DNA from 3 places in the Streptomyces winkii genome. Region 2 is predicted to be linked to each of the others. Evidence: riboswitches for the same ligand, from Rfam matches in the RefSeq annotation. Region 2 holds a riboswitch; each other region holds the start of a gene.
The links. A riboswitch is a leader RNA that binds a small molecule or an ion and turns the genes downstream of it on or off. The one in region 2 is predicted to bind cyclic di-AMP.
Positions count from the first base shown of each region.

Region 1 (9,700 bases), on a different contig from region 2:
GGTCTCCTCGCCCGCCTCTTCGTCGGGGATCTGGTCGGAGTCCGCGACGAGGGCCACCTGCTCCAGGAAGTCGGCGAGCGTGCCCGGCTCCTCCTCGCCGCGCTCCTGCTCGAACTCCAGGGCCACGGCGGCCAGTTCCTGGAGGTTCTCGATGCGCGTCTCGTCCTGCGGATCGGTCGACGACTGCAACTCGGCGAGATAGCCGGTCTGTTCGAGCACGGCCTCCAGCACCGTCGCGGGTCCGGCGCCCGACTCGACGACCGTGCGCAGCTCCTCCATCAGTACGTTGAAACGCCGCACCGCGTTGGCCGAGCGGGCGGCCATCCCGTACGCCTCGTCCACGCGCGCGAGCGCCTGCGGAAACGTGATCTTCTCGCGGAGCGCGAGCGCCTCGATCATCGCCTCGGCCCGGTCACCGATGCCGCGCTTGGGCACGTTCAGGATGCGGCGCAGCGGCACCGCGTCCTCCGGGTTGGCCAGCACCCGCAGATAGGCCAGTACGTCGCGCACCTCACGGCGCTCGTAGAAGCGGACGCCGCCGACGACCTTGTACGGCAGCCCGACGCGGATGAAGACCTCTTCGAAGACACGTGACTGCGCATTGGTGCGGTAGAAGACGGCGACGTCGCCGGCGCGCGCCTCGCCCTCGTCGGTGAGCCGGTCGATCTCGTCCGCGACGAACTGCGCCTCGTCGTGCTCGGTGTCCGAGACGTAGCCGGTGATGCGGGCGCCGGCGCCCGACTCCGTCCACAGGTTCTTCGGGCGGCGGTTCTCGTTCCGCTCGATGACGGCGTTGGCGGCGCTGAGGATCGTCTGCGTGGAGCGGTAGTTCTGTTCGAGGAGGATCGTCGTGGCGTCTGGATAGTCCTCCTCGAATTGGAGGATGTTGCGGATGGTGGCGCCGCGGAAGGCGTAGATCGACTGGTCCGCGTCGCCTACGACACACAGCTCGGCGCGCTTCGGCGCCGGGCGCGGCCGCTCGCCTTCCTCACCCCCGCCGGTGCCCTCGCCCTGGACGGCACTCTCAGCGGCTCCCTCACCCGCGACCTCACCGCCGCCCTCACTCGGGGCCTCGCCGGTGCCGACCAGCTCCCGCACCAGCATGTACTGGGCGTGGTTGGTGTCCTGGTACTCGTCGACGAGCACGTGGCGGAAGCGGCGCCGGTAGTGGTCAGCGACGTCGGGGAACGCCTGGAGCAGATGGACGGTCGTCATGATGATGTCGTCGAAGTCGAGGGCGTTGGCCTCGCGCAGCCGCGCCTGGTACATCGTGTACGCCTCGGCGAGAGTTTTCTCATACGCCCCCGACGCCTGCCCCGCGAAGTCCTCCTCGTCGATCAGTTCGTTCTTGAGGTTGGAGATCTTGGCGCTGAACGCCTTGGGCGGATACCGCTTCGGATCGAGGTCGAGATCCCGGCAGACCAGCGCCATCAGACGCTTCGAGTCCGCCGCGTCGTAGATCGAGAAGGACGAGGTGAAGCCGAGCTTCTTGCTCTCGCGGCGCAGGATGCGTACGCACGCGCTGTGGAAGGTGGACACCCACATCGACTGGGCGCGGGGCCCGATGAGTTCCTCCACCCGCTCCTTCATCTCGCCCGCCGCCTTGTTCGTGAAGGTGATGGCGAGAATCTGCCCGGGATGCACATGTCGTGCCGCCAGGAGGTAGGCGATCCGGTGCGTGAGGACCCGGGTCTTGCCGGAGCCGGCGCCCGCGACGATCAGCAGCGGCGAGCCGGTGTGCTCGACGGCCGCGCGCTGCGCCTCGTTCATCTCCGCCAGCAGCGCGTCCGCGTCGACGACGACCCGCGGCGAACCGCCCCTGTGATACGAGCCCGTGCCGCCCGGACCGGCCCCCGCAGGGCCGCCCGCTGGGCCTCCGGCCTGGATGGGGGGCTCTCCGGCCGCCCCCTCGGGGCCACTTGGCCCCTCCTGCCCGTCCTGCCCGGGAGTGGCGCTGCCCTCCGCGCGCACGGGTGCGAGGTCCGCCAGGAAGCTGTCGTCGAAGAGGCTGCTCATCGTCGGAGAAGTCTAGATTGCCGCGCCGACACCGCGCCGCCACCTCCCGCACGGGATAACGAACAGATATCGGACGTATCACCTAACGGCCTTCACAGACGCCCCACATCTCGCTACGGTGCCGTGCCAGGCGGTCCGCACCAATGTCCGGCGAAAGCGTCGGCACGGGCCGCCTCCGCCGAATCCGACGGGCATCCGACGGTCGTACGACAGACGCTGCCGACGGAGCCGGGGACCCACCGCGTGCGCCGACAACCGGCGCAGGCACCCGGGGTGAATCGGGAAGTCGCACCACGGAAGCACCGTGCACGACCCGTAGGGCCGCCTTCCGAGAGCCCGAACCCGTCAGCTAACCCGGTAGGCGGTTCACGGAAGGAGTTGCGGGTCTTGGCGTCCCACCGCAAGCCGCGCACCCGGATACTGAAGTCCGCCTCGACGAAGCGGGGGGTGCTCGGCGTCACCACGGCCGCGCTCGCCTCCGTCTCCCTGCTCTCGCAGAGCGCCCAGGCCGCCCCGGACGACAAGCCGTCGATCTCGGAGGTCAAGAAGAAGGTCGACAAGCTGTACCAGCAGGCCGAGACCTCCACGCAGAAGTACAACGAGGCCAAAGAGAAGACGGACGCACAGCGCAAGAAGGCCGACAGATCCCTCGACGAGGCGGCCGAGCGCACAGCGAAACTCAACGACGCCCGCCGCACCCTCGGCAACTACGCGACCGCGCAGTACCGCACGGGCGGCATGTCGCAGACCGCGACCCTCCTGCTCACCGAGGACCCTCAGCAGTTCTTCCAGCAGACGCACATGCTCGACCGGATGACCGGCCGTCAGAAGGAGGCGGTCACCGACTTCGAGAAGCAGCGGAAGGCGGCCCAGAGCAAGCGCGAACACGCCACCGAGGAGCTGGCGTCGCTCAGCGCGTCCCAGAAGGCGCTGAAGAAGAACAAGCAGGAAGTGCAGGACAAGCTCGCCGAGGCGCGGAAGCTGCTGTCGAAGCTGACGGCGGAGGAGAAGGCCCGTCTGGCGGCGATCGAGAAGAAGAAGCAGGAAGCGGCGCGCAAGGCGGCCGAGCGCGCCGAGGAGGCCCGCCGCGAGGCCGAGAAGGGCGACGGCTCCCAGACGGGCGGCGGTTCGCACTCGTCACAGGTCGAGAAGGTTCTCGCCTACGCGAAGGCGCAGTTGGGCAAGCCGTACGTGTGGGGCGCCACGGGCCCGAGCTCCTTCGACTGCTCGGGACTCACCCAGGGCGCGTGGAAGGCCGCCGGCATCTCTCTGCCCCGTACGACGTGGGACCAGGTGAAGGTCGGCACGAAGGTCGCCAAGTCCGACATGAAGGCGGGCGATCTGGTCTTCTTCTACGACGACATCAGCCACGTCGGCATCTACGTCGGCGGCGGGCAGATGATCCACGCGCCGAAGCCGGGTGCGGACGTGACCTACGAGGACGTCAGCTACATGCCCTTCCACTCGGCGGTGCGCCCCGGCTGACGCCCGGAGGCGACCCCGGTCCGCACACCCGCGGGCAGGGGCGAGCCGCGGGCCGTCATGGCGAGTTCGCCGGCGGGCCCGTCAACGCCGCGGGGAGGGCGCCGCTTTCACAGCGCGGCAAGGCTCACAGGACGGACGTCAGGTCCACAGCACGGCGATGAAGATGTTCGCCACCGTCAGGGCGCCGACCGTGCCGAAGAGGGACGAGGGCACTTTGTCCTCGTCCCTCTTCACGTACACCAGCCCGAGAATCACCACGAGCAGCGCGAGCTTGACGCCGATCTTGACGTTGTTCACGGGATCGCCGTTGGCCTCGTCGAGCCCGACGAGGACCATTCCGGTCAGCAGCATGGTGAACGCGCCGTGCAGCATGCCGGGCACGAAGCGGGCCTCGTCCGCACGCATCGCCTTCATCTGGAAGAAGAAGCCGCCCAGCAGGGCCGCGATGCCGATGATGTGGAGGCCGACGAAAACGTGTATGAGTACGTCCATGGCTCGGGAGCCTATGGCCCGTCCCGTCTCCGGCCGGACGCGGCCTCCCCCTGGGGGCCGGGCGCGGGCCGGCTCACCAGCGCACCGGCAGCTGCTTCACTCCACGCATCAGCATCCCGGGCACCCACTGGAGCGCCGACTCGTCCGCGTCCGCCGTGATGCCGGGGCAGCGCTCCAGCAGTGAACGGATCGCGACCCGCCCCTCCAGCCGGGCCAGCGGGGCCCCGAGGCAGTAGTGCAGCCCGTGCCCGAAGGCGATGTGGCCGCGGGCGTCGCGCCGGATGTCGAAGCGGTCCGGTTCCTTGAAACGCTCCGGGTCGCGGTCCGCGTCGGCCATGGCGATCAGCACGGTCGAGCCCGCCGGCACGGTCACGCCGCCCATCTCCACGTCCTCGACCGCGAGACGCTCCGTGCACGTCTCGACGGGGCCGTCGTAGCGGAGCATCTCCTCCACGGCTCCGTCGATCAGGCTCAAGTCCGAGCGCAGCTCGGCGAGTTGGCCGGGGTGGTCGAAGAGCGCGCGCATGCCGTTGCCGATGAGGTTGACGGTCGTCTCATGGCCGGCGATGAGCAACAGCACCGACATGCCGATGAGTTCGTCGGGCGAGAGCCGGTCGCCGCCGTCGTCGACGGCGTGGATCATCTTGCTGAGCACGTCCTCGCCCGGATCGGCTCGCTTGGACTCGATGAGCCCCGCGAGATACGCGGGCATCTCCTCGTACGCGCGCTGCTCCGCCTCGGGGCTGGTGCGGGCGACCATCTCGTTGGACCAGCCGCGGAAGGCCTCGCGGTCCAGCTCCGGGACGCCGAGCAGTTCGCAGATGACGGTCATCGGCAGCGGGAAGGCGAGGGAGGCGATCAGGTCGGCGCGCCGCTCGTCCCCGGTGAGCATCGCGTCGAGCAGATCGTCGGTGATCTCCTGGATGCGGGGCTCCAGCCGCGCGATGCGGCGCGGCGTGAACTCCCCGGCCACCAGCCGCCGCAGCCGCGTGTGGTCGGGCGGCTCCGCCATCAGCATGTGCGCCATCGCGGGCTGGGCTTCCGCGGTGTTGTCGATCCGGTCGAAGCCGCCGTGTCCCAGCCAGTCGCGGCTCAGCCGCGGGTCGGTGAAAGCGGCGCGGCACGCCTCGTGACCGACGACGAGCCAGAACTCCTCGCCGCCGGGGGCGCGCACGTGGTGCACGGGGGCCTCGGCTCGCAGTGCGGCGTAGACGGGGTAGGGATCGCGGACGAAGTCGGGGCTGAGCTGGGACAGTTCGGCGATGCCGTCCGCCGCCATGTGTTCCCCCAAGGGTGGTCGAGTCGGTGCTGCTCCGGGTCCCCCGGCACGCTAGCCGCCGCAGCTGCCCTGGAAGAACCTCGATTTCGGACAATTGAGCGCATCCTCGCAACGCCCGGACGGGCCCCCTCGGGCCTCCAGCCCGGGCGGTGCCCCCTGCCGTCGTCCTGCCGGGAGGCGCCGCGTCGACCGGCGAAGCCCCGTCTCACACGGCCGGGTGACGAACGGCGCCCTGCCGCCGTCGTCCCTCTGCCCGTAAGGCACAATGCGCCTTTCACGCACGTGTTGAGAGGCGGGGTTGCACAGTGGCCGTGGACACGGCACGGGACGGAACGAGCGGCGGTGGCGGCGAAGGCGACGAGGCCGTCCCGCTCCAGAAGTCCGTCTCCTCGGGCGCCTCTTCGGGCAGCGCATCAGGGACCGCTTCGGGAACCTCGTCAGGCGGCTCGCCGCGTGCCCACTCCACCTCCTGCACCTGCGGCGACTGCCCGCACGGCGCCCGGGAGGGACACCGGAAGGCCCTGGCGGACTTCCGCCGCCGCCGCGACGAACTCGCCGCCGGGAAGGGCCTTCCCGCCGCCCTCGCCCACTCGCCCGGCGCCTCGCGCCAGTGGGTCTCCGACGAGTTGACGCGTGCCGCCCGTACGGTCGCCGACCGGGCGCGCGAAGAGGGCGCGGTGCGGCTGGGCTCCGTGTGGCGGCACACCGTCATCGGCGTCTGGGCCGCCGTCGGGGCGCTGCTCGTCGCGCAGTTGCTCACCGCACTGGTGGTGGGATGGACGGCCGGGCGCACCGCTTCACTGATCGCCGCCGTGCTCGCGGCGGGCGCGGTCTCGCTGGCCGCGCATCTGCACAGGGCGCGCGGCGGAGCACTGGCCCCGCTCATCGGCGAGGACAACAGGCTCTCCACGTCGCGCACGGTGGCGGCGTCCTGGGTGCTCCTCGCGGTGTACGACATCCTCGTCCTCGCGCTCGAACTCGCGGGCCGCTCCGGTCCGTCCGAGCGTCAGGCTCTGATCGAGGGGCTTGAACTCTCCCGTGGCGCGGGGCTGTTGACCGTCCTCGCCCTGAGCTGTGCCGTGGCCGTCTTCGTACGCCGCACCGTCGCGGTGCGCGTGCAGCACCAGCGCCTCCAGAAGGTGCGCGCCGACCGTCCCCGCGCCTCCGACCTGCTCACCGACGACTCGGGGCGCGGCTCGTTCTGCGACGTGCAGTACGTCCTGGTCAGCGGCGTCGCCGTGGTCTTCGCCGCCGTCCGTCTCGCACGCCAGCCCGACCAACTGCCCGACCTGCCATGGGGCCTGGCTCTGCTGGTGATCGTCTCCGCGGCGACGTATCTCACCGGCAAGTACGCGGAGGGCGGCCGTCCCGTGGTGCTCTCGGTCGTACGGGCCCGCGAGATCGGCGACCTGCACGCGCCGATCCGTACCGGTGACGACATCGAGATCCGCGGCGCGGGCTTCGTGCCGCCGGGCGCGGGCGAACCGGAGCGGCTGTCCCGGATGGTGGTCAGGGTCGGCGCGGTGCATGTGCCGGTCCCGCTGATCCCCGTCGGCGGCGGCTTCTCCAACCCCGCGGACGCGACGCTCACCGTGCCGGTGCCGGTGGAGGTCGAGCCGGGCCGGGTCGAGGTCCAAGTGGTCACCGCCGCGGGAGTCGAGACCAACCGCTACCCGATCGACGTCGCCGACTGACGCGTCGCCGACTGACGCGACGGAGCGGGGCGACGGCGCGGAGTCGGGCGACGAGCCGGGACCCCGGGCGGTCCGGATGCGGATGTCCGGAACCGATTGATCCCCTTCTGTCGCGAATGCGCCCTCACCAGCAGAGTGTTCATCCGCGGATGGTGCCTGAGATCGTTCAGAGAGGGTGTGTGCGGGGCCACGTCCGCGTACCGTAGCGACTCGACTCCAGCCCAAGCCGAACGTGCATGCGGCAGAGGCGGCAACTACGGAAGGTGGGACGTGTCATGTCTCTGGCGGATCAAACCAGGACAGTCGGCGGCGACGTGCCGGTCAGCGGCCCCCCGGGCAGCCTGCGGGCCAGAATGTCCAAGTACGCGCTGCTGCCGCTCCGTCTCTTCCTCGGCGCGACGTTCATTTACGCGGGTCTCGACAAGCTCGTCCTCAACAAGGAGTTCCTCTCCGGCAAGGGCGGGGACTCGCTCACCACCGTGCTGGAGTCCTCGCACGACGCCGCCGCGATCCCGGCGATGATCGATCTCGCGCAGCAGAACCCCAAGGCCTTCGGCATCGCCATAGCCGCGGGTGAAATCGCCGCGGGGCTGGGCGCGTTGGTGGGTCTGTGGACGAGGCTGGCCGCCATCGGCGGCATGCTGATCTCTTTGAGCCTGTGGCTGACGGTCAGCTGGCAGAGCGACCCTTACTACTACGGCAACGATCTTCCGTACATGATGGCCTGGGTGCCGTTGATCTTCGCGGGCGCCTCGGCGTTCTCGCTCGACATGGCCTTCTCGCGACGGCGTCGCCGAAAGGGCAGGCACATCTTCGGCTGAGGGCCCGGGAGTTCAGGCCCGGCCGATCGTGGAGCAGCGATACGTCAACTGAGGCGGGGTGACCGTGGGCGCGGTCACCCCGCCTCAGTCGTCCCCGTCGCGGTCCGGTGCGCCCGGAGCGGAGTCGCCCCGCTGCCCACTGCCCTCGCCCGGTCTCTCGTAGCCGCCGCGCAGTTCGTCCATCGGCATCGCGCCCAGCGGGCCGGGCGCCTCCTTCCTCAGCCCCCGCACCAGGCGCCGTACGGCCGCGGTCGCCACCGCGGTGAACGCCGCCGCCAGCAGCGCCAGGGGAACCGATGCGATCAGCGCCCACGCCGGGAGCCGCCACTCCCCGAACGCATCCATCGCGTATGTCACCGCCGCGCCGATGAGCAGCAGGCCCAGCAGCAGCCGGGCGGGTTCGAAACGGTGGCGGTTCATCGGCCGTCCTCACCCCGCTCGTCGCGGGGCACGGTGTGTACCGGCACATGGTCGGTCCGTTCGCCGGAGGGCAGCAGCCGCACGATCTCCACCTGCCCCGCGGTCATGTCCACCGACAACTTCAGCGTGCCCTTCTCCTTGCGGGTGCCGGACGGCGGGAGCGACAGCCGCTCGTGCCTGGCGAGGCCGCCGAAGCTCTCGACGACGAAGTGGTCGCCCTCGCGGTCGGTCTGGGTGGGCAGCCGGATCTCGCCCGCCGCCACGTCCGCGTCGAGTTCGACGCGGGTACCGCGCGGCACGACGACCTTGAGTGCTCCGGCCCCGACCTGCACACGCGTCCGCACGGACTTGCCGTCGCCGGTGAACCGCACGCCGGTGAGGTCGAGTTCGCCGGAGCCGCCGTCCAGGTCGTACGTCCTCGCGACGTCGGACGCGGAGGAGGGTGCCCACGTGACGTCACGCCAGTCCGTGCCGATGCTCTTCGGAAGCAGCGAGGCGCCCGCCAGCAAGGCCGCCGTCACGACGGTGAGGAAGACGCTGCCGAAACCGATCCGCCCGGCGAACGCGCTGACCGCGAACCCGATCCCGTAGACCGCGAGGGCGCAGGCCAGCCCCACGGTGAGGCTCGTGCCGATCGGCCGCGACTCCCAGAGCGGCGCGGCTCCGGCGACCGCCGCGGCCGAGGCCGTCATCGCGACCAGCCCGCCGAACGTACGATCGCGCCGCCTGCCGTCGCGCCCGCGCCGGCGGGGGCGTCCGCCGCCCCACGGGACTCCGGTCGCGTAGGGGTCGCCCCAGCCCGCTCCCGTCCTGGCGTCCTCCGGGCCCCACAGATAGCCGGTGTCGCCGTGGCCGCCGACGCCGTCCTTCGTCAGGGGTTCGCGCCACCACGACGGCGTCGCCGGTACGGGCGGAGCCTGCGTCTCCGGAGGCGCGTCGGCGACCGCGTGCGCGGTGGCCGGGTCCACCGGAGCGCCGACGGCCTCTGCGGCCTCGGCCTCCCGGCGGTGGTGCGACCAGTACGCGGCGCCCGCGACGGCGGCGACGAGCAGCAGCGAGAAGGGCGTGCTGCGGTTGCCGAGCGAGGCGAGGAAGAGTCCGCAGCCGACGAGGGCGACGAGGATCGCGGAGAGCGTCGTGCCCTCGACGCGGCCCGAGAGCAGCCACCGCGCCTCGTTCTGCCGCTCCCCCTCGGCGGGGATCAGCAGCCAGGCGGCGCCGTAGAAGACGAGGCCGAGGCCGCCGACGACGGAGAGCACGACGAGCGGCACCCGGAAGATGACGGGGTCGAGGTCGAAGTAGCGGCCGAGGCCCGAGCACACGCCGGCGACGGTCTTGGGGCGGCGGCTCCGTGTGAGGCGGCGGGCGGGCTGCGCGGCGCCGGGGTCGTCGACGCCGCCGGGGCAGCCACCGGGGCCGGAGCCGGGGCCGGGGCCGGGGCCGGGGCCACGACCGTGACCGTGGCCGCCGGCGCCCCCGCCGTGAGCCTCGCC
Region 1 covers NZ_JASTTH010000001.1:343,604-353,303, reverse strand. Annotated here, with positions in the region: gene pcrA (DNA helicase PcrA) at 1-2,016, opposite strand, end outside; cyclic di-AMP (ydaO/yuaA leader) riboswitch at 2,221-2,396, shown strand; gene QQM67_RS01665 (C40 family peptidase) at 2,404-3,501, shown strand; gene QQM67_RS01660 (hypothetical protein) at 3,640-3,993, opposite strand; gene QQM67_RS01655 (cytochrome P450 family protein) at 4,067-5,272, opposite strand; gene QQM67_RS01650 (hypothetical protein) at 5,584-6,966, shown strand; gene QQM67_RS01645 (DoxX family membrane protein) at 7,242-7,787, shown strand; gene QQM67_RS01640 (hypothetical protein) at 7,872-8,207, opposite strand; gene QQM67_RS01635 (PspC domain-containing protein) at 8,204-9,700, opposite strand, start outside.
Region 1: it holds a riboswitch for cyclic di-AMP, as region 2 does, so the genes downstream of both, QQM67_RS01665 (C40 family peptidase) here and QQM67_RS21560 (M23 family metallopeptidase) in region 2, are expected to answer to the same signal.

Region 2 (9,700 bases):
GCCGCACAACGCGCTGCTGGTGGCCGCGGTCATCCCCATCGTCATCGCCTTTTGGTCACTGATCTCCGAGGATGCCCTCACCAAGATCGTCTCGTTCGCCGTCCTCGGCATCTACGGCTCGTTCCAGATGGTCGTCCTCGCCGCGCTCCGCGCCCGGCTGAAGGGCTGGCGGTCCACGGGGGAGTTCCGACTCGGCCGCTGGGGGCTGCTGATCAACGCCGCGGCCCTGGCGTACGGCATCTTCGCGATCATCAACATCTCCTGGGCGCGCAATCCCGGCCAGCCCTGGTACGAGAACTGGATCGTGCTGCTGTCGGGCGGCGTCGTCATGGGAGCGGGACTGCTCTACATGTTCACCACGCACCACTACGGACGCAGCGACTCCCCGGCGGGAGACGCGATCCCGCAGCGCTCCGAGGCGTGAGGCGGCACGCGCCGCGAACAGGGCGTCAGTTGCGAACTGAAGTACGGGACCGATTCGGTGCAACCAAACGCCGCGTGGCAATGTCCTTGGGGCAACGGACTTTTCACGGGGTGGCCGCTCCTGCGTACAGGGGCCGGCGTCGATCCCGCCATGGACGATGGAGCTTCGAGTTGATGCGTGTATCCAAGAGGGCCCGCCGTATCGGTGCCGCGGTGGTGGCGGCCGGAGCAGTACTGGCCGCGGGACCCTTCGTCGTACCGGCTCACGCCGCCGGTCCCTCCGGCGTCAAGGCCAAGGGCGCCTTCCTGCTGGACGCCTCCTCCGGTGAGGAGATGTGGGGCAAGAGCTCCGACACCAAGCGCCAGATGGCGAGCACCACGAAGGTCATGACGGCCGCGGTCGTCGTCAGCTCCGGCGTCGACCTCGACCGCCGGATCACGGTGAAGAAGGCATACCGCGACTACGTCTCCAAGTGGGGCGGAAGCACCGCCGACCTGCGCACGGGCGACAAGCTGAGCCTGCGGCAGCTGCTGTACGGGATGCTGCTCCCCTCGGGCTGCGACGCCGCGTACGCGCTGGCCGACGCCGTCGGAAAGGGCGGCTCGACGACGTCGCGGGCCAACTCGTTCATCGGCAAGATGAACGCCAAGGCCCGCCAACTCGGCATGAAGAACACCGAGTTCGACTCCTTCGACGGCATCTCGAAGAAGGGGCGCAACCACTCCACGGCGCGCGACATGGCCAAGCTCGGCAAGTACGTGCTCGGCAGCACGAACATCCGCAACGTCGCGAAGTCCACGTCGACGAAGCAGAAGGCGACCAACGGCCGCACGTACACCTGGTACAACACGAACCAGCTGCTCGGCTCGTACAAGGGCGTGATCGGCATCAAGACCGGCACGGGCACCAAGGCCGGCCCGTGCCTCGTCTTCGCCGCGGAGCGCAACGGCCGCTCGGTCGTCGGCGTGATCCTCAACAGCAGCAAGCGCTACCCGGACGCGAAGAAGATGCTGGACTGGTCGCTCCAGCAGAAGACGCCGAAGCTGGACCTGCGTTCGCTGCCCAAGGGCGCGGAGCGCGACTGACGTACAGCGACTGACGCGCAGGGCGCGGGTGGGGCCCGCACACGCGGTGCCCCGCCCGCGCCCGTACGTCTCTCGCGCCGAGCCCGGCGGCTCAGGGCACCGCGGGCGCCTGTCTGCGCGTCTCGCACTGGAGGACGACGATCACGAGGTCGTCGTTGATCGTCCGCGCCCACCGCGTGACGTCCCGGTGGATGAAGGAGACGACCTCCGACGGTTCGATGCCCCGGTCACTCCCGTCGTCGCGGCCACCGCGTGCGCCGCTCGCGTCGCCGTAGCGCTCCGCGAGCCGCCGCCCGAGCGGATAGAAGGCGCCGTCGCCGCTGCGCGCCTCGGTGACGCCGTCGGAGTAGGCGACCAGCGTCTCGCCGTCCGCCAGCTCGAAGCACTTCTCCCCCTCCGGAAGCACGGGCGCGAGGTCGCCGAAGCCGAGCGGCAGCGCCGGCTCCGGCCTCAGCGCGCCGACGCCCTGCGACCCGCCCATCCGGAAGAGCGGGGGATGCCCGCGGTTCAGCACCCGTACGAGCCCGCCCTCCCGCGGGAACTCCAGCAGCACGGCCGTCGCGAACAGCTCCTGCGACCAGCCGCTCGGTGTCCCGGCTGCGGGCGCCGCCTGTGAGCCCCCGGCCTCCATGTCCTCGCGGTCCATGGCCATCGCCGCCTCGATGCGGGAGGCCACCTCCGACAGCGTCGGGCACGTCATGGCCGCCTCGCGGAAGGCCGAGGTGATCGTCGCGACTCCCTCGGTCGCGCCGATGCCCTTGCCGCGCACGTCGCCGATCACGGCCCGGACGCCGTACGGCGTGGGCCGCACGCTGTAGAGATCGCCGCCCACGAGAGCGGCCTCGTCGGCCGCACGGTAGAGGCCCGCGAGACGCACCGGGCCCACGCGTTCCGGCAGCGGCCGCAGCAGCGCGCGCTGCGTCGCCTCGGCGACGGCGTTGACCTGGACGAGCTGGAGCGTCGTACGTTCCAGGATCATGGCCAGCAGCATGGAGAAGCCCGTGACCAGTACGAGCGTGACGATCGGGCCCGTGACGTTGTCGGGATAGACGTCCTCCAGGGCCAGATGCAGACCCGTGAGCAGGCCGATGGAGAGCACGCCCACGGCGAGCGTCGCGAGGGGCCGCGTCAGCAGAGCCGCGAGCACGACGGCGGCGGTCAGGAACGAGGCGAACGAATAGCGCGTCGGGGTGGCCAGCTCCAGCACGAGGGCCAGCACGACGAGTGCCGGCGGCAGCGCTTTGACCCAACGGGGCAGCCATTCCGTGCGCGGGGTCCTGTCCAGGCCGGTGATGAGCGCGCGCTCCGGGCGGCGCATGCTCCACAGGCTGTCCCGGATCCGCCTCGGTGCCCGCCCGCCGTGGAACATGTGGTCCGGGAGGCCTCCCAGGCTTCGCACGGCCCCCGGGATCTTCTTGCTGCCCGTGCCTCCCGTGTCCACGTCCGTCCGTTCCCTTCCACGGGGCGCGCCGGCTGCCGCTGCTGCTCCGGCCTCTCCTCAGTCTCGGGCACGGGCGCCGATCCGGCTCGGCGTCCCGTGCGGACTCACGCCAGGCGGGCCTCCACCTTCCCGTCCACGTGCCGCGTCTCGAAGACGGGCTGCGGCGAGGTCGCCGGACCGCCCACGTTCCACCCGTCCGAGAGCCGGAAGACGCTGCCGTGCCAGGGGCAGCGCACACACCCGTCGACGATCTCCCCCTGTGACAGCGGCCCGGCCATGTGGCTGCACCGGTCCGCCAGTACGTGTACGGCGCCGCCGCCCTCCCGCACGACGACCACCGGCATCTCCCCCACGGTCCGCCGGACCGCCTTGCCGACGGGGAAGTCCGCCGGTGCTCCCAGCTCGTGCCAGCCCGGCTCCGTACGTACGGAGATGTCCTCGGCGTGGTTGACGGCCGCGGCCTGCCGGTACGCGAGGTGCCCGCCGAGGGCGCCGCCGACGCCGACCGCCGCGAGCCCCGCGTACCCGAGCGCGCGCCCGCGCAGGGAACGGCCGCGCAGCCGGGCGCCCAGCGACGACGCGTACAGCGCGATGGCGGTCGAGTTGGCGAGCGCGTGGATGAGACCGACGCGCATCTGCGGCTTCCGCAGCTCCGCCCAGTCGATCCATCCGGTGAAGGCGGCGGGCACCGCGGCGCCGAGCCCGGTGGTGATCAGCAGCGCGGGCGCGTAGTGCCGCCGCTTGCCCGGGATCAGATCCAGCACGGCCGCGGAGAGCCATGTGCCGATCGGGATCTGGACGAGCAGCGGATGCACGGGGTGGCCGAGCCAGTGCCCGTGCAGGACGTCGCGGTCCTCGTCGCTGAGGGGAAGCGCGTGGACGGCCCGCTGGATTCCCTGAAGCGGCGGATCGAGGCGGTGGTCGTGCTCGGTCTTCTCGATGGCGGCGAGCACCCGTCCCTGCCGCTCGGGGTGGGGCAGTACGGCGCGGAGGGCGCCGGCGCAGGCAAGCAGCTTCTGTGAATAGGACATACCGCCCGGTTCCCGTCAGAACGCCGGGCAAACGGCGCCGCACGGCGGCCGGTGCGGCGCGTACGGCTCGTACTGCCCGTACTGACGCCGTCGGTGCCGGTCCGCCGCGGCCGCTTGAGTTGCCCGGTCCGATGCCGCCCCTCACCGTGGAACAGTGGAGGAGCCCCGCGGTGACAGGTCGGTCCGGCGGAAGCCGCGGAAGACGCCGGGCAGGGAACGGCGGACTCCGCGGACGCGGCCGGGCGGGGAATGGCCGCGGACACCGCGGGCGGCGGGCCGGAGCACACCGCTGCGCCGGATCATCAGCGCGCCCGGGGCGGCACGCCTCTTCGCGCTGCCCGTGCCCGCCGTGCTGATCACGGTCGGAGTCCTGCTGAGTGTGACCACCGATCAGGGGCTGCCGGGCTCTCCGTTCTTCACGGTCGCCCCACTTGTGGCGGCACCCTTCGCCTCGACCCTCGTGACCGCTCTGACGGGCTGCGTCTCCGCGGCCGCGCTCGCCCTGGTCCTGCTGTTGGTGACCACTCCCCGCGAACAGGACGACCTCACCACGGTGGTCACCGTCGCCGCCGTCGGGCTCCTCGCCGTCGGCATCAACCTCCTGCTGCGCCGCACGGGTGCGGCCCTCGCCTCCGTACGGACCATCGCCGAGAGCACTCAGCTCGCGGTGCTGCCCGCACCGCCCTCCCGGATCGGCGACCTGCGGATCGCGGCACGCTACGAAGCGGCGCAGAGCGACGCCCGCATCGGCGGCGATCTGTACGCCGTGCACGAGACGCCGCGGGGAGTGCGCCTGATCGTCGGGGACGTACGGGGTAAGGGAATGGAGGCCGTACGGGCTGTGGCGGTCGCCGTCGGAACCTTCCGGGAGGCCGCCGACCAGGAGGCCACCCTCGAAGCGGTCGCCCGGCGCCTCGACCACGCGCTGCTGAGGGAGCGGCAGCGCCGGACCGGAGCGGACGCCTACGAGGACTTCACCACCGCGGTGATCGCGGAGATCCCCGCGGGGAACTCCAGCTCTCTGCGGCTCCTCAACCGCGGGCATCCGCCGCCGCTGCTCCTCGCCGGCGGACGCAACGAATTCCTCGAACCGGCGGAGCCCGCGCTGCCGCTCGGCATGTCCGAACTGGGCCAATGGCCCGACCACGTCGACGAGATCACGTTCCCGCACGGCATGCAGATCTTCTTCTACACGGACGGGCTGTCCGAGGCGCGGAACAAGGCGGGCGCCTTCTTCGAGCCCGGCACGAGGCTCGCCGGCCGCGTCTTCCGCGACCCCGACGCGCTGCTCGACGCCGTGCTCGCGGACGTCGCCGCGTACGTCGGCGGCGAGGCCACGGACGACCTGGCGCTGGTGGCGGTGCAGCGCGGCGACGGAGCGGAGTGACGGCCTTTCGGGCAGCGGACGCCGAGCCGCCGCTCCGCCGGCCCGGTCACACCCGCGCCCAACTGACGCTCCTTCACGTACGGTTCACCGGTCACGCACAGCGATCCCACGCGCGGTGCAGAGTGACGGCACGCCCCAATTGACCCCACCTGTCCGGGAAGATGCAGCTCACGTGGCTACAAATCTCGCCGGAACCGCTTGGAATCACGGCCACGGCTCTATTAACGTTCCATAACGCAGCGCGGTCGTCACTGCCGTCACGAGAGACGGCTCCGTGCGCCGTCGCCGAATCCTGAACGTGCACCACCCCGAGCCACAACTCGATACCGCTGCACCAAAGGAACCGGGGAACCACCCCCTGCCGCTCGACGCGGCGGGGATGGGGTGAATCGGCAAGTTCCGCCCACGGGCGGGCAGTTCGTAGGAGACCTTCCTGCTCCGAACCCGTCAGCTAACCCGGTAGGCGAAAGGGAAGGAAAGGAGAACGCCCCCGTGGCGTCCAACAGGCATGCCCCCGAGGGCACGTACGACCCGTACCTCGAAGACGAAGAGTCCGGCAGATACGGCGACTACGGCTCCTACGGCGACGACGGCGCACACCATCGGTTCGACCGCTTCGGACCGGCGTACCAGCAGTCCGGCGAGTACGACACGTACGCCTCGCAGCTGACCGAGACGTACGACGCGTACGAGACGGACGGCGGTTCGCACGGCACGTACGGCTACGGCTCCGACGGCTACGGCTACGGCTCCGACGGGGCATACGCCACGCAGGAGTTCGCGCCCGAGTTCGGCATGTACGAGTTCGGTGCGGGTGAAGTGCCGCCCGTTCCGGACGCCTTCGGCACCGCTCCCGGCGGCCCCGCCCCCTTCGAGGAGTGGAACCCGACCGAGGACGACGTGCGCCCCGTGCGCGGGCGGCACAAGCTGGCCAAGCAGCGTGGCGGCAGCATGGCCCGCAGCGGCGCCGTACTCGGTGTCGGCATGATCGCGGCGGTGGGCGCGGGCGGCATGGCCACCGCGCAGGAGAAGCCGTCGACGTCCATCTCGATGCAGGACGTCGCGAATGCGGCGGGCAAGGCCAAGGACCTGCCGGGCGTCAAGCTTCTCTCCGGCGGCTCCGAGGACACCGTCGCAGGTCAGCCCCTCACCCAGGCCGCTCTCACCGAGAGCGACACCAAGGCGGGGCGTACGGACGCCGGCGAGGCGCTCCGCTCCCGCATCCTCGATCAGGCTCAGCAGCAGCAGTCGCAGGCGGAGAACTCCGCGAAGGACGCCGCCATCGCGAAGGCCGCGGACGCGGCGCAGGCGAAGGCCGACAAGGCACAGAAGAAGGCACTCGCCGAGCAGCGCCAGAAGGCGGAGGACGCACGCCTGGCCAAGCTCGCCAAGAGCTTCAAGCTCCCCGTCTCGGGCTACCAACTCACCTCCACCTTCGGCGAGTCCGGCAGCCTGTGGTCCAACGGCCACACCGGCCAGGACTTCGCCGCCTCCTCCGGGACGCCCATCAGGGCCATCCACTCCGGGACCATCAAGGAGGCGGGCTGGGCCGGCTCGTTCGGCTACCGCACGATCCTGAAGCTGGACGACGGCACCGAACTCTGGTTCTGCCACCAGTCGTCGATGAACGTCTCCGCGGGCCAGAAAGTCCGTACGGGCGAGCTCATCGGCCGCGTCGGCTCCACCGGGAACGTCACGGGTGCCCATCTGCACCTGGAGGTCCACCCGGGCGGAGGCGCCGCCATCGACCCCCTGGCGTGGCTGCGGGGCAAGGGCCTCACGCCCTGACGCCCTGGCCGCGGACGGGCCGCGGCGTCCGGCACCGGACCCGGCCCGGCCCCTGGCGCACGCACACGGTCACCGCTACCGTCACCTCTCCGACACCGCTGCGGAGGCACGGCGCACGACGCATGGTGCCGCCGTCACACGCACCCGTACGAGGACTCGTACACGCGGCGGCTTCTCCCCTCCCGCGGGCGTGACGCCGTATCTCAACATCTCCACATGCACGACTGGCCGACGTGATGACTTGTCGCGCCGCCGCCGCCTCGCACCGTCGAGGTGCGCTGGACCACGCACGACTCGCCCATGCCCCTCGGCGTACACAAAGGAGGGGACGAGGCGGCGGCGGACGGGGGCCTGTCATCTTCGGGCACGGCCCCACCCCCATGCTCCGGCGGTCCTGGTGGACCACCCCCCGACACCAGGACCGTCGGTCTTATCTCTCCGGCCGGGCGCGGCGACGCGCTACCGTCGGGTGCATGTCTGAGCCCAACTCCCCTGACGCCACTGCCCCGGCGAGCGCCGGGCTCGCCTCGCGCCGCCCCCTCGGCCGCCTCTCCGTCTCGCCGCTGTGCCTGGGCGGGAACGTCTTCGGCTGGACGGCCGGCGAGGCCGCCTCCTTCGACGTCCTCGACGCCTACACCGCCGCGGGCGGCAACTTCGTGGACACCGCCGACTCCTACTCCGGCAGGCGCCACGGCGTCCCCGGCGGCATGGAGTCCGAGACCGTCATCGGCAACTGGACGGCGGCGCGCGGCAATCGGGACGACGTGGTCATCGCCACGAAGGTGGGGGCGAGCGCCGAACGCAAGGGTCTCTCGGCCGCCAACATCAAGGCCGCCGCCGACGATTCGCTGCGCCGACTGCGCACCGACCGCATCGACCTCTACTACACGCACTTCGACGACGAGTCCGTCGAGGTGTCCGAGATCATCACGGCGCTGGACGACCTCGTACGGGCCGGAAAGGTGCGCGAGATCGGCGCGTCCAACATCTCACCGGAGCGCCTCGACGCGTCGCTCGCCTTCAGCGCCGAGGCCGGCGCGGCCGCCTACAGCGCGCTCCAGCCGCACTACAACCTCGTCTCGCGCGACACCTACGAGGGTCCGCTCGCGGAGGCCGCCGAGCGGCACGGGCTCGCGGTGATGCCGTACTTCGCGCTGGCGATGGGCTTCCTCACGGGCAAGTACCGGCCGGGCGCCGGACATTCGGACGGCACGGACGGCACGGACGGCAGCCCGCGCGCCGAGCGGGCGTCCAAGTTCCTGGAGACGGAGCGCGGCCCCCGCGTACTGGCCGCCCTCGACCAGATCTCCGAGGCCCACGGCACCGCCCCCGCGACGATCGCCCTCGCCTGGCTCCTGACCCGCCCCACGGTCACCGCCCCGATCGCGAGCGCCCGCTCCCTCGACCAGCTGAAGCCGCAACTGGCGCTCGCGGACGTCCAGTTGACCCCGGAGGAGGCGAAGCTGCTGACGGAGGCCTCGGCGTAGCCCGCGGTCACGCCCGGATCAGCGCTGCGGCTGCCCGTACGCGTGCTGCACGCGGAGCCGCACGACGAGACGCCGGTCGGCGACCATCGCCGCCCGGTACTCGTCCCAGTCGGGATGCTCACCCTGGATCGCACGGAAGACCTCGATCAGCTCCTCGACGGTCTCGTCCTGAGGGTCGGCGGCCACGGGCGTCAACTCGGCGTCGCCCTCGGCCACGGTCCAGGCCCAGCCGTCGTCGCTGCGCACGTGGAAGCTCGCACGCGGATCGCGGAGCAGGTTGCGCGTCTTGGCGCGGTCGGCCGTGACGGAGACCCGGATGAGCCGACGGGCCGAGTCGTACGTGTAGTTGACGTTCGACAACTGCGGCCGCCCGTCCCGCTTCAGGGTCACCAGCACACCCAGCCTGTGCCCGGCGAGCAACGCGAGCAGTTCTTCATCCACGAGCCTCGGCCTGCCTCTCGGTCGTCTGGGTCTGCCTTGAGCCGATCGTAAGACCTCGTGTACGGACTCACGGGCTTTGCGAGCGGGCGTCGGTCCCGCTGGTCAGATCGAGAGGTCCCCGTATCGCTCGACCACGGTTCGGAATCGTGAGTGCCGGAACAGTCCCACTCGCGTGATCTCCCAGGAGAGGCAGATGCGAATGCCGACCCTCGTAGCCTTCCACGCCCACCCCGACGACGAAGTCCTGCTCACCGGCGGTACGTTGGCGCGGGCCGCCGCCGAGGGGCATCGGGTGGTGGTCGTCGTGGCCACGGACGGGCTCATGGGGGAGGTGCCCGAGGGCGGAGAGCCGCCGCGGATGCGGGAGTTGAGGACCAGTGCCGCCGTGCTCGGAGTCGGGCGGGTCGTGCATCTGGGGTACGCGGACAGCGGGCACGGGGCGGTGCTCTACCCCGATCCGCCCGACCGGACCCGGTTCGTACGGGCGGAGACCGAGGAGGCCGCGCGGAGGTTGGCGGAGGTGCTGCGCGAGGAGGGCGCCGATGTGCTGCTCAGCTACGACGCCAACGGCGGGTACGGGCACCGGGACCATGTGAAGGTCCACCACGTCGGGAAG
Region 2 covers NZ_JASTTH010000007.1:22,011-31,710, reverse strand. Annotated here, with positions in the region: gene QQM67_RS21585 (APC family permease) at 1-424, shown strand, start outside; gene QQM67_RS21580 (D-alanyl-D-alanine carboxypeptidase family protein) at 598-1,509, shown strand; gene QQM67_RS21575 (PP2C family protein-serine/threonine phosphatase) at 1,601-2,827, opposite strand; gene QQM67_RS21570 (Rieske (2Fe-2S) protein) at 3,055-3,981, opposite strand; gene QQM67_RS21565 (PP2C family protein-serine/threonine phosphatase) at 4,136-5,368, shown strand; cyclic di-AMP (ydaO/yuaA leader) riboswitch at 5,686-5,849, shown strand; gene QQM67_RS21560 (M23 family metallopeptidase) at 6,164-7,156, shown strand; gene QQM67_RS21555 (aldo/keto reductase) at 7,630-8,643, shown strand; gene QQM67_RS21550 (PPOX class F420-dependent oxidoreductase) at 8,662-9,084, opposite strand; gene QQM67_RS21545 (PIG-L deacetylase family protein) at 9,278-9,700, shown strand, end outside.

Region 3 (9,700 bases), on a different contig from region 2:
CGCGCCGCCGGAGCCCCCGCCGCCCACCACCCCTCGCGCGACTACGCGCCGTACCGCAGCAGCGTGCTGCGCCACCCGAAGCAGCCGCTCGTCCCCGTCAAGGCCGACCCGGAGACCGTCGAGCTGCACACACCCGTCTTCGGCCCCACCGATGTGACCGACACCGACAACGACCTCACCCGGCGGCACACCGGAGAGCCCCTCGGCGAGCGGATCACCGTCTCCGGCCGGCTCCTGGACCGCGCGGGACGGCCCGTGCGCGGCCAGCTGATCGAGCTGTGGCAGGCGAACGCGGCCGGCCGTTACGCCCATATGCGCGACCAGCACCCCGCGCCGCTCGACCCCAACTTCACCGGCGTCGGACGCACTCTGACCGACGACGACGGCGGCTACACCTTCACGACGATCAAGCCCGGCGCCTACCCCTGGCGCAACCACGAGAACGCCTGGCGCCCCGCCCACCTGCACTTCTCGCTCTTCGGCAGCGCGTTCACGCAGCGCCTGGTGACCCAGATGTACTTCCCGGGCGACCCGCTCTTCGCCCACGACCCGATCCTCCAGTCCGTCACCGACGAGTCGGCGCGGCAGGCGCTGGTGGCGGCGTACGACCACGAGCTGTCCCGCTCCGAGTGGTCGCTGGGCTACCGCTGGGACATCGTGCTCGACGGACCGTCCGCCACGTGGATCGAGGAGGGCCGCTGATGACGGAGCAGACCGGGCAGAGGAAGCAGGGGACGCAGACGGAGGCGCAGGCGCCGGGCCCGGGGCCCGCGTCCCTCCAGCCGACCCCGTCCCACACGGTGGGCCCCTTCTACGGCTACGCCCTGCCCTTCCCCGGCGGCGGGGACGTCGCCCCCACGGGCCACGGGGACACGGTCACGGTGCACGGCGTCGTCCACGACGGGTCGGGCGCGCCCGTGCCCGACGCCCTGATCGAGCTGTGGCAGGCCGACCCGGACGGGGATCTCTCGGGGGCGCCGGGTTCCATGCGGCGCGATCCCGTCGACGGCGGCCATCTCGGCCGCAACGGCGTGGACTTCACGGGCTTCGCACGTGTGGCGACGGACGCGGACGGCCACTGGGCGGCCCGTACGCTCAGGCCCGGCGGGCGCCCGGGACACGCCCCGTACATCAGTGTGTGTGTCTTCGCGCGCGGACTGCTGCACCACCTCTTCACCCGCGTGTACTTTCCGGAGGACACTCAAGCGCACGCCGACGATCCGCTCCTCGCCTCGCTCGACGCAGAGCGGCGCGAGACCCTGGTGGCAACGGCTGAACGTGCCACAGGCTCGTACCGCTTCGACATCCGGCTTCAGGGCGAGAAGGAGACGGTTTTTCTTGACTTCCACTGACCCGGGCCCCGGGCCGGACCCCGGCCCCCGCCCGGAGGACGTCGGTCTGCTGGCCCCGGCCCGGGCGGGCTCGGCCGCCGAGTCCGGCACCGGCGACGCCGCGGTGCTCCAGGCGCTGCTGGACGCCGAGGCCGCCCTGACCCGGGCGCAGGCGGAGCTGGGCATGGCGCCGGGTGCCGTCGCGTCGGCGGTCACGGAGGCGGCCCGCGCGGACCGGTTCGACGTACGGGGGCTGGCGCTGCGTGCCCGCTCGGGCGGGAATCCGGTGATCCCGCTGGTCGCGGACCTGACGGACGCCGTCGGGCGGGAGGCGGCGCCGTATGTGCACAGGGGCGCCACCAGCCAGGACATCCTCGACACCGCGCTGATGCTCGTCGCCGCCCGCACGCTCGACGCGGTGCTCCCCGACCTGGACCGCACCGCGCGGGAGCTGGCCATGGTCGCCGCGGAGCACCGCGGCACCCCCATGCCGGGGCGGACGCTGACCCAGCACGCCGTGCCCACGACCTTCGGGCTCAAGGTCGCGGGCTGGCGCAGCCTGGTGCTGGACGCCCACGACCGGCTCTCGGCGGCACGGGCGGCGCTTCCGGTCCAACTGGGCGGCGCCGCGGGCACGCTCGCGGCGTTCGCCGCCTACGCCGAGGCGGACGCCGCCGCGTCCGACGGCGACGGTACGGGGACGGGACGGGGGCCGGGGCCGAGGACGGCGCCGCGGACGGGGCCCGGCAGCCACGGCCCGGAGGCCGAGTCCCCGGACGGTGCGGCACACGGCGTCCCCGCCACCGACCTGGGTCTGCGGCTGCTCGCCGCGTACGCCCGCGAACTCCCCCTCGCCGAACCCGCCCTGCCGTGGCACACCCTGCGCACGCCCGTGGCCGACCTCGGCTCGGCGTGCGCGTTCGCGTGCGGCGCGCTGGGCAAGTTCGCCGCGGACGTGCTGGTGCTCTCGCGGAGCGAGGTCGGCGAGGTGGGCGAGGGCGGAGGCGGCAGCTCGTCCGCGATGCCGCACAAGACCAATCCCGTACGGGCCACGCTCATCGCGGCGTCCGCGCGGCAGGCGCCCGCCCTCGCCGCGACGCTGCTGTCGTCGCTGGCCGCCGAGGACGAACGGCCCGCGGGGGCCTGGCACGCGGAGTGGCAGCCCGTGCGCGAACTCCTGCGGCTGACCGGCGGCGCGGCGCACGCGGCGGCCGAACTCGCCGAGGGGCTCCAGGTCTTCCCTTACCGCATGCACGAACACCTCGCCCTCACCGAGGGACTCATCGTCAGCGAACGCTTCACCGTCGCCCTCGGGCCGCTCCTCGGCCGGGCACGGGCGCGCAAGCTCCTCGACGCCGCCTCGCGGAAGGCCGTCGACGAGGGCATCACGCTGGACGAGGCCCTGGAGGAGGAAGAGCCGGCCCTGCGCGAGATGCTGTCCGGGGAACGGCTGCGGGACCTCACGGACCCCACGCACTACACGGGATCGGCGCCCGCCCTGACCGACCGCGCGCTGCGGCGCGGACCCGCGCGCGTGCACACCACTCCGGCGGGGAAGGCGCAGAGCACGGGGGCGGCGCCGTCGCAGGCACCCGGGGCGGCGCCCCGGCCCGTCACCGGGGAAGACACAGGCCACGACACCGGAGAGCGGTGACAGACCATCGGCATCGGAATCCCATCTCCCGCGTCGCCCGGAGACGACGAACGCGGCGCGCCTCGCAGCTCACGAAGTCCCGGAGAGATCACCGTGACCGCATCCGCCGCGGCCGGCATGGCCCCGCTCCCGTACCACCGGCTGGACGGTCCCGCGGACGGCAAGCCGATGATCCTGGGCCCGTCGCTGGGCACCTCCCTGGCGGTCTGGGAACCCCAGCTGCCCGCGCTGATCCGCACCCACCACGTGCTGCGCTGGGACCTGCCCGGTCACGGGGCCTCCCCCGCCGAGCCGATGGCGGGCTCCTCCAGCGAGCTGATCCCGACCGACGGCTCCGCGACCGTCGGCCACCTCGCCGAGCTCGTGCTCCGCGCCGCCGACGCGCAGGGCTGGGACGAGTTCGCCTACGCCGGGGTCTCGCTCGGCGGCGCCGTGGGCCTGCACCTCGCGGTGCACCACCCCGAGCGGCTCACCGCGCTCTCCCTGGTCTGCTCCTCGGCCCGCTTCGGCGAGCCCGCCGCCTGGCGTGAGCGGGCGGCGGCCGTACGGGCGCAGGGAACCGAGTGCATGATCGCGTCGCGTCCCGGGGTGTGGTTCGCGGCCGAATTCGAATGCACGCCGCACGGTACGGCCTTGATCGAGGACCTGCGCTGCACGGACGCGGCCGGGTACGCGGCGTGCTGCGACGCCCTCGCGGCGTTCGACCTGCGCGACCGGCTGGCCGAGGTGACGGTACCCACCCTCGCCGTCGCGGGGCGCCTCGATCCGGCCACTCCGCCCGCGCACGCCCGCGAGATCACCGACGGCATCCCCGGAGCCGCGCTGGTCGAGGTCGCGGGGGCGGCGCATCTGGCCAACGCCGAATTCCCGGACGCGGTGACCTCCGCGCTGCTCGTCCACCACGGCGGGCTGCCGGGACAGCAGGAAGGGTGGTGAAGCGGGGGGAGCCCGTGAGCCCGGGGGCGTCCGAGAGCCACGGGGAGCCTGAGCAGTCCGAGGGGCACGCGGGCCCTCCGGGGTGCGGTTTCCCGGCGCCAGTCCTCCGGCCGCTCTCTCGCGCGGTGCGCCGGGCCGCCATACGCTGAGTCGCATGAGCTGGACAGCGCGCAGCATTCCCGACCAGAGCGGTCGTACCGCGGTGGTGACGGGAGCCAACAGCGGCATCGGATATGTCACTGCGCGCGAACTGGCGCGCCGCGGGGCGAGCGTGGTGCTCGCGTGCCGCAGCGAGCAGCGCGGCGCGTCGGCCCTGGACCGGCTGCTCTCCCAAGTGCCCGAGGCCCGCGCCGAGTTGCGCATGCTGGACCTCGCGGATCTGTCGTCCGTAAGGGAGTTCGCCCGGACGCTGCCCCACGGGAGCATCGATCTGCTGATCAACAACGCGGGGCTGATGGCGGTGCCGTACGCGCGTACCGCCGACGGCTTCGAGATGCAGTTCGGCGTGAACCACCTCGGCCATTTCGCCCTGACGGGGCTGCTGTTGGAGCGGCTGCTGGCCGCGCCGGGTGCGCGCGTGGTGACCGTCGCCAGCATGGCGCACGTGATGTCCAACATCGACATGAGCGATCTCGGCAGCGCACGCCGCTACCGCCCCATGGCGGCGTACGGCGCGTCGAAGACCGCCGGCCTGCTCTTCGTCCGGGAGCTGGCGCACCGTGCCGACAGCAAGGGTCTCGATCTGACCGCCACGGCCGCACATCCCGGCTACGCCCGCACCGAGTTGCAGGCCAAGGGCCCGCGGCTGGCCGGGCAGCCGCGGCGTGAACGGCTCACGCGGCTGTTCACGGACGCGGTCGGCGCCTCGGCCGACCAGGGCGCGGCTCCCGTCCTGTACGCGGCGACGGCGCCGTATGTGCAGGGCGACTCCTTCTACGGGCCGCGCATCCTGGGGGTGCGGGGTGGTCCGGGGCCGGCGTGGCGGGCGCCGTGGGCGCGCAACGACATCGCGGCGGCGCAGCTGTGGGCGGCCTCGGAGCGGCTGACGGGGGTCACGTACCGGGGGCTGTGACCCGGTGCGGCCCCTGCGGACGGCGTGAGCCGGGCCGGGCCTTCCGTGCCGAATCCCACCTCAAGCCTCCGTTCAGAAGCCTCGGTTCAGAAGCCTCCGTTCCGGGCCCTTGGTGCACGGGCGCGGCGTCGGGCATGGTTTCCTGCGTCCGTCCACTCGTCCAGTACGCGCAGTACGTGCGGCCCGTCCAATCCGCCAGGTCCGTCCCGCGCGACCCGCCTGAACACCCGCAACAGCCCGCCCGGCCCGAAGAGGAGGCAGCCGTGATCCGTGTGCTCGTCGTCGACGACGACTTCATGGTGGCCCGGCTGCACAGCACCCTCGTCGAGCAGGTGCCCGGCTTCACGGTGGCGGGAGCCGTGCACAGCGGCACCGAGGCGCTGGCGGCCGTCCGCGAGCTGCGCCCGGACCTCGTGCTGCTCGACATGTACCTCCCCGACGTGCCCGGCCTGGAGGTCCTGCGGGAGCTGCGCGGAACCGCGGCCCCCGAGGAGGGCCCGGACGTGCTGGTCGTCACCGCCGCCCGCGACGCCGAGACCGTACGGGGGGCACAGCGCGGCGGAGCCGTGCAGTACATCATCAAGCCCTTCGAGGGGCAGTTGCTGAAGGAGCGGCTGAGCCGCTACGCGGAGCGCCGGGCGGCGCTGGCCGCCCTCCAGAAGCCCGAACAAGGCGATGTGGACCGGCTGTTCGCCGATACGGCGGACCCCGCGGGCGCTCCGGGCGACGCGGCACCGGCAGGCACGGCAGGCACGGCAGGCACGGCGGACTCCGCCGGCCACGCCGCCCAATTCGGCCCCGGCGGCGCCGACGCCTCCCGTACCGCCGCCCCCGGCGCACCCCACCCGCACCCGGCGGGGCCCGGCCCCGCCGGCCCGGCGCGGCTGCCCAAGGGCCTCACCGAGCAGACGGCCGCCCTGGTCCGCGCCACGCTGGAGGCGGAGACCGACCCCGGCGGCCTGTCGGCCTCCGAGTGCGCCGGGCGCAGCGGCCTGTCCCGGGTGAGCGCGCGCCGCTACCTGGAGCACTTCGTCTCTCTCGGGACCGCCCGCGTCACGCTCCGGTACGGCACCACGGGCCGCCCGGAGCGCCGCTACCACCGCGTCGACCTGCCCCGTCCCGAGGCGGAGGCGGAAAAGCGGCCTGACGACCGCGGTGAACACGTGATTCACACCACAGAAAATCCGTGACCCGCATCACACCGAATACGAGGCCTTCGATCCGTCCCGCTCAATTCCCTTGTACCGCAAGGAGAATGGAACAAGGCCGGTTAACCCGTACATGCCAATTCGGGTGATCTTCTCCTGCGGTGGCTTCTGCGCCTTTCTTGTGGTGACGAATTCCTTCTGATTAACGTGCAACCGCACCGCGTCTCCCGTGCGGTGGTCCGCAGACCGGGACGCCGAATCCTGCCGCCCGGTTCGCGGAAAGCTCACAATCCCAATCCGGCAGGAGCGGGGGACCCAAGGTAAGCGCCGCGCGTTCCGCATCCGAGAAGCGCACGGCTAGGGGTGAAGCCGCACACGAATGCCCCCTCGCATTCGCCACGGCCGGGCAACTCCAGCCCGAATCCGACAGCTCACCTCGCAGGCGCAGGAGAGGAACTGAACTATGTCCGGACGCGGTCGACACCGTCGTCAGCCCAATCGCCGTATCTCGCGCAGAGTTTCGCGCACCTCCCTCGCAATCACCGCGGGCGGCGCGGGAATCGCCCTTCCCTTCATCGGCACCGGCACCGCGCACGCCGCCTCCGTGGACACCTGGGACAAGGTCGCCCAGTGCGAGTCCACGGGCAACTGGTCCATAAACTCCGGCAACGGCTACTACGGCGGCCTCCAGTTCAGCCAGAGCACGTGGGCCGCGCACGGCGGTACGGAGTTCGCCCCGCGCGCCGACCAGGCCACCAAGGAAGAGCAGATCCGCGTCGCCGAGAAGGTGCTCGACAGCCAGGGCCCCCAGGCCTGGCCGTCCTGCGGCCCGAAGGCCGGACTGAGCCGGGACAGCGCCGCGCCGGACCTGTCGTCCGGCTCCGGCAAGAAGGCCAAGCACGCCAAGCCCGCCGCGGACGACTCGGCCAAGAAGGCCGAGAAGGAGTCGTCCAAGAAGTCCGAGAAGAAGAGCACCGAGAGGTACACCGTCGAGACCGGCGACACCCTCAGCGCGATCGCCCGCGACCACGACACCGAGGGCGGCTGGCGCAAGCTGTACGACGCCAACCGCAAGGTCGTCGGCTCGGACCCCGACCTGATCCACCCGGGCCAGAAGCTGTCGCTCTCCGGCGACGGCGGCGGCTCCGGCGGCGCCGAGGGCTCCAAGTCGCAGGGCGGCGAGGCACCCGGCGCGGGCACGGCGCAGCCGTCCGGCCAGAAGTACGGCAACAACCTCGACGGGTGGATCCGCGAGGCCCTGGACGTCATGAGGGCCAAGAACATCCCCGGCACTTATGAGGGCATCAGGCGGAACATCATGCGGGAGTCGGGCGGCAATCCGAACGCCGTCAACAACTGGGACATCAACGCCCAGAACGGCACACCGTCCAAGGGTCTGCTCCAGACGATCAAGCCCACATTCGACACCTACCACGTCGAGGGCACGTCCTTCAGCATGACCGACCCCGTCGCGAACATCGCGGCCGCGTGCAATTACGCGGCGGCCAGGTACGGTTCGATCGACAACGTCAACGGCCCGTACTGACAGGCCCGTCCGGCAGCCCTGACGCTGCCGGCGGACAACTCGATAAATGCGCGGTGCGGTTCGCCGGCACGAGGATTCGGCGGAACGAATCCCCGAATCAGTGAATGAGCGGATCACGCATTGCGGCACGGATGGCGGCCTGTTCACCGAGCAATTCGGTGGACGGCCGCCATCGGCTTTTCCCCCGCGGGAAACCTTCCACCGAAACCCACAACTGGAACTCGCAACTGGAACGCCGCAGTTGGACGTCACGGCTGGAACGTGTCGTCCGCCCGCACCGCCACTTCGAGAACCAGTGGCCGTGTGCTGTCGGGGAGTTCGGGCAGCAGCGCGTCCAATTCCGAGAGCAGTTCGGCATATCCGCCGACACTGCGCGCGGAACACCCCAGTGCCCTGGCCATTCCGGAGACGCTGACTTCCTCGAAGTCGGGCCACGGGGCGGTGTCTTCGTGTCTGTCCGCGAGCCGGTCCATGATCGCGTACCGGCCGTTGGCGAGGACGACGAAGACGACGCCCACCCGGTACCGCACAGCCGTCCAGAGCGCCTGTATCTGGTAGAGCGACGACCCGTCGCCGACGACGGCCACAACCGGCCGCCGCGGCGCACCCATCCGTACGCCGATCGCGGCCGGCAGCGCGAACCCGAGCGCGCCCATCGCGGCGCTGAGGAAGCCCATCGGACGCCGCGCCGGCACGAGCGCGTGCAGATCGGGACGGCTGGACGGGGTCTCCTCCACCAGCACCGTCTCCTCGGGCAGCCGCCGCGCGAGCTCCGCCAGCACATGCGCGGCCCGCAGCGGCTCGCCCTCCCCGGGCGGGTCCGGCGGTGCGGCGCGGCCCGCGCGCGCCTGCGCGGCCTGGGCTCCGGCCCGCTCGACGCCCACGTCGTCCTTGCGTACGGTCTCGGCCAGTGCCGTGCAGAACGCGGGCAGCGCGGCCACCACGGCGAGATCGGCCGGTGCCCGGTGCGCCTCCGCTGGGTCGTCCGTGACGAGCGCGAGCCGTGTGCCCGGGTGCACCAACGGCCCGTCCTCGTACGGGTATTGGCGGAAGACGGGAGCGCCGACGCTCAGCACCGCGTCATGCGGGCCGAGAGCCTCCCGAAGCCGCGTACGGTCCGCCGGCAGATGCCCGGCGAAGAGCGGATGGTCCTGCGGAAAGCCCGCCCGTGCGCCGAACGACTCCTGCCACACGGGACAGCCGCGCCGCTCCGCGAGGAGCGTCAGCGCCTCCCAAGTGACGAGGTGGTCCGCACCCGCCCCGACGACCAGCGCCGGCGCGGAGGCCCCGTCCAGCAGCCCGGCGACCTCCCGTACGGCCCCGGTGTCGGCGGCGCCCGGCAGGCGGAGCTCCGCGGGCGCGGGCAGCGGCAGCTCCTCGGCGGGCTGCGCCCAGTCGTCCATCGGGACGACGACCAGCACGGGACCGCGCAGCGTACGGGCGGCGTGCGCGGCCCTGGCGATCGCTCCGGGCACGTCCTGTGCACGCGGCGGCGTCTCCGTCCGTACGGGATAGTCGCCGGCCAGCTGCTCCAAGTGCCCTGCGAGAAACGGCTCCTGGACGAGGTGCCGCCGGTCCTGCTGCCCGACGATCACGACCAGCGGCGCGCGGTTGACCCGCGCCGTGGACAGCGCTCCCACCGCGTTCCCGAGGCCCGCGGTGGTGTGCAGCAGCGCGAGCGCGGGAGCCTCGCGCGCGAGGGCGTAGCCGATGGCCGCCCCGACGACGGAGCCCTCGTGCAGCGCGAGCACGAAGCGGATGTCGTCGGGGAGGCCGGCGAGGAAGGGCACCTCCGTCGAGCCCGGGTTGGCGAACACGGTGGTCAGGTCGTGCCGGCGCATCACGTCGAGCGCCGCCTCGCGGACGGTGGGCATGGATGGGGAACTCCTGTTGCCGTGTCGGGGCAGGACCGGCGGCTGCCGGTGCTCGGTACTTCCGTCTCGGAGTCGGTGCTGGTCAGGGTCCAAGGGCACTGGTCAGGGTCCAAGGGCGCGTGGGCGTGCGGCCCGTCCC
Region 3 covers NZ_JASTTH010000002.1:164,795-174,494, reverse strand. Annotated here, with positions in the region: gene pcaH (protocatechuate 3,4-dioxygenase subunit beta) at 1-702, shown strand, start outside; gene pcaG (protocatechuate 3,4-dioxygenase subunit alpha) at 702-1,352, shown strand; gene QQM67_RS05130 (lyase family protein) at 1,339-2,985, shown strand; gene QQM67_RS05125 (alpha/beta fold hydrolase) at 3,079-3,921, shown strand; gene QQM67_RS05120 (oxidoreductase) at 4,076-4,993, shown strand; gene QQM67_RS05115 (response regulator transcription factor) at 5,257-6,183, shown strand; cyclic di-AMP (ydaO/yuaA leader) riboswitch at 6,421-6,599, shown strand; gene QQM67_RS05110 (transglycosylase family protein) at 6,746-7,687, shown strand; gene QQM67_RS05105 (thiamine pyrophosphate-dependent enzyme) at 7,936-9,561, opposite strand.
Region 3: it holds a riboswitch for cyclic di-AMP, as region 2 does, so the genes downstream of both, QQM67_RS05110 (transglycosylase family protein) here and QQM67_RS21560 (M23 family metallopeptidase) in region 2, are expected to answer to the same signal.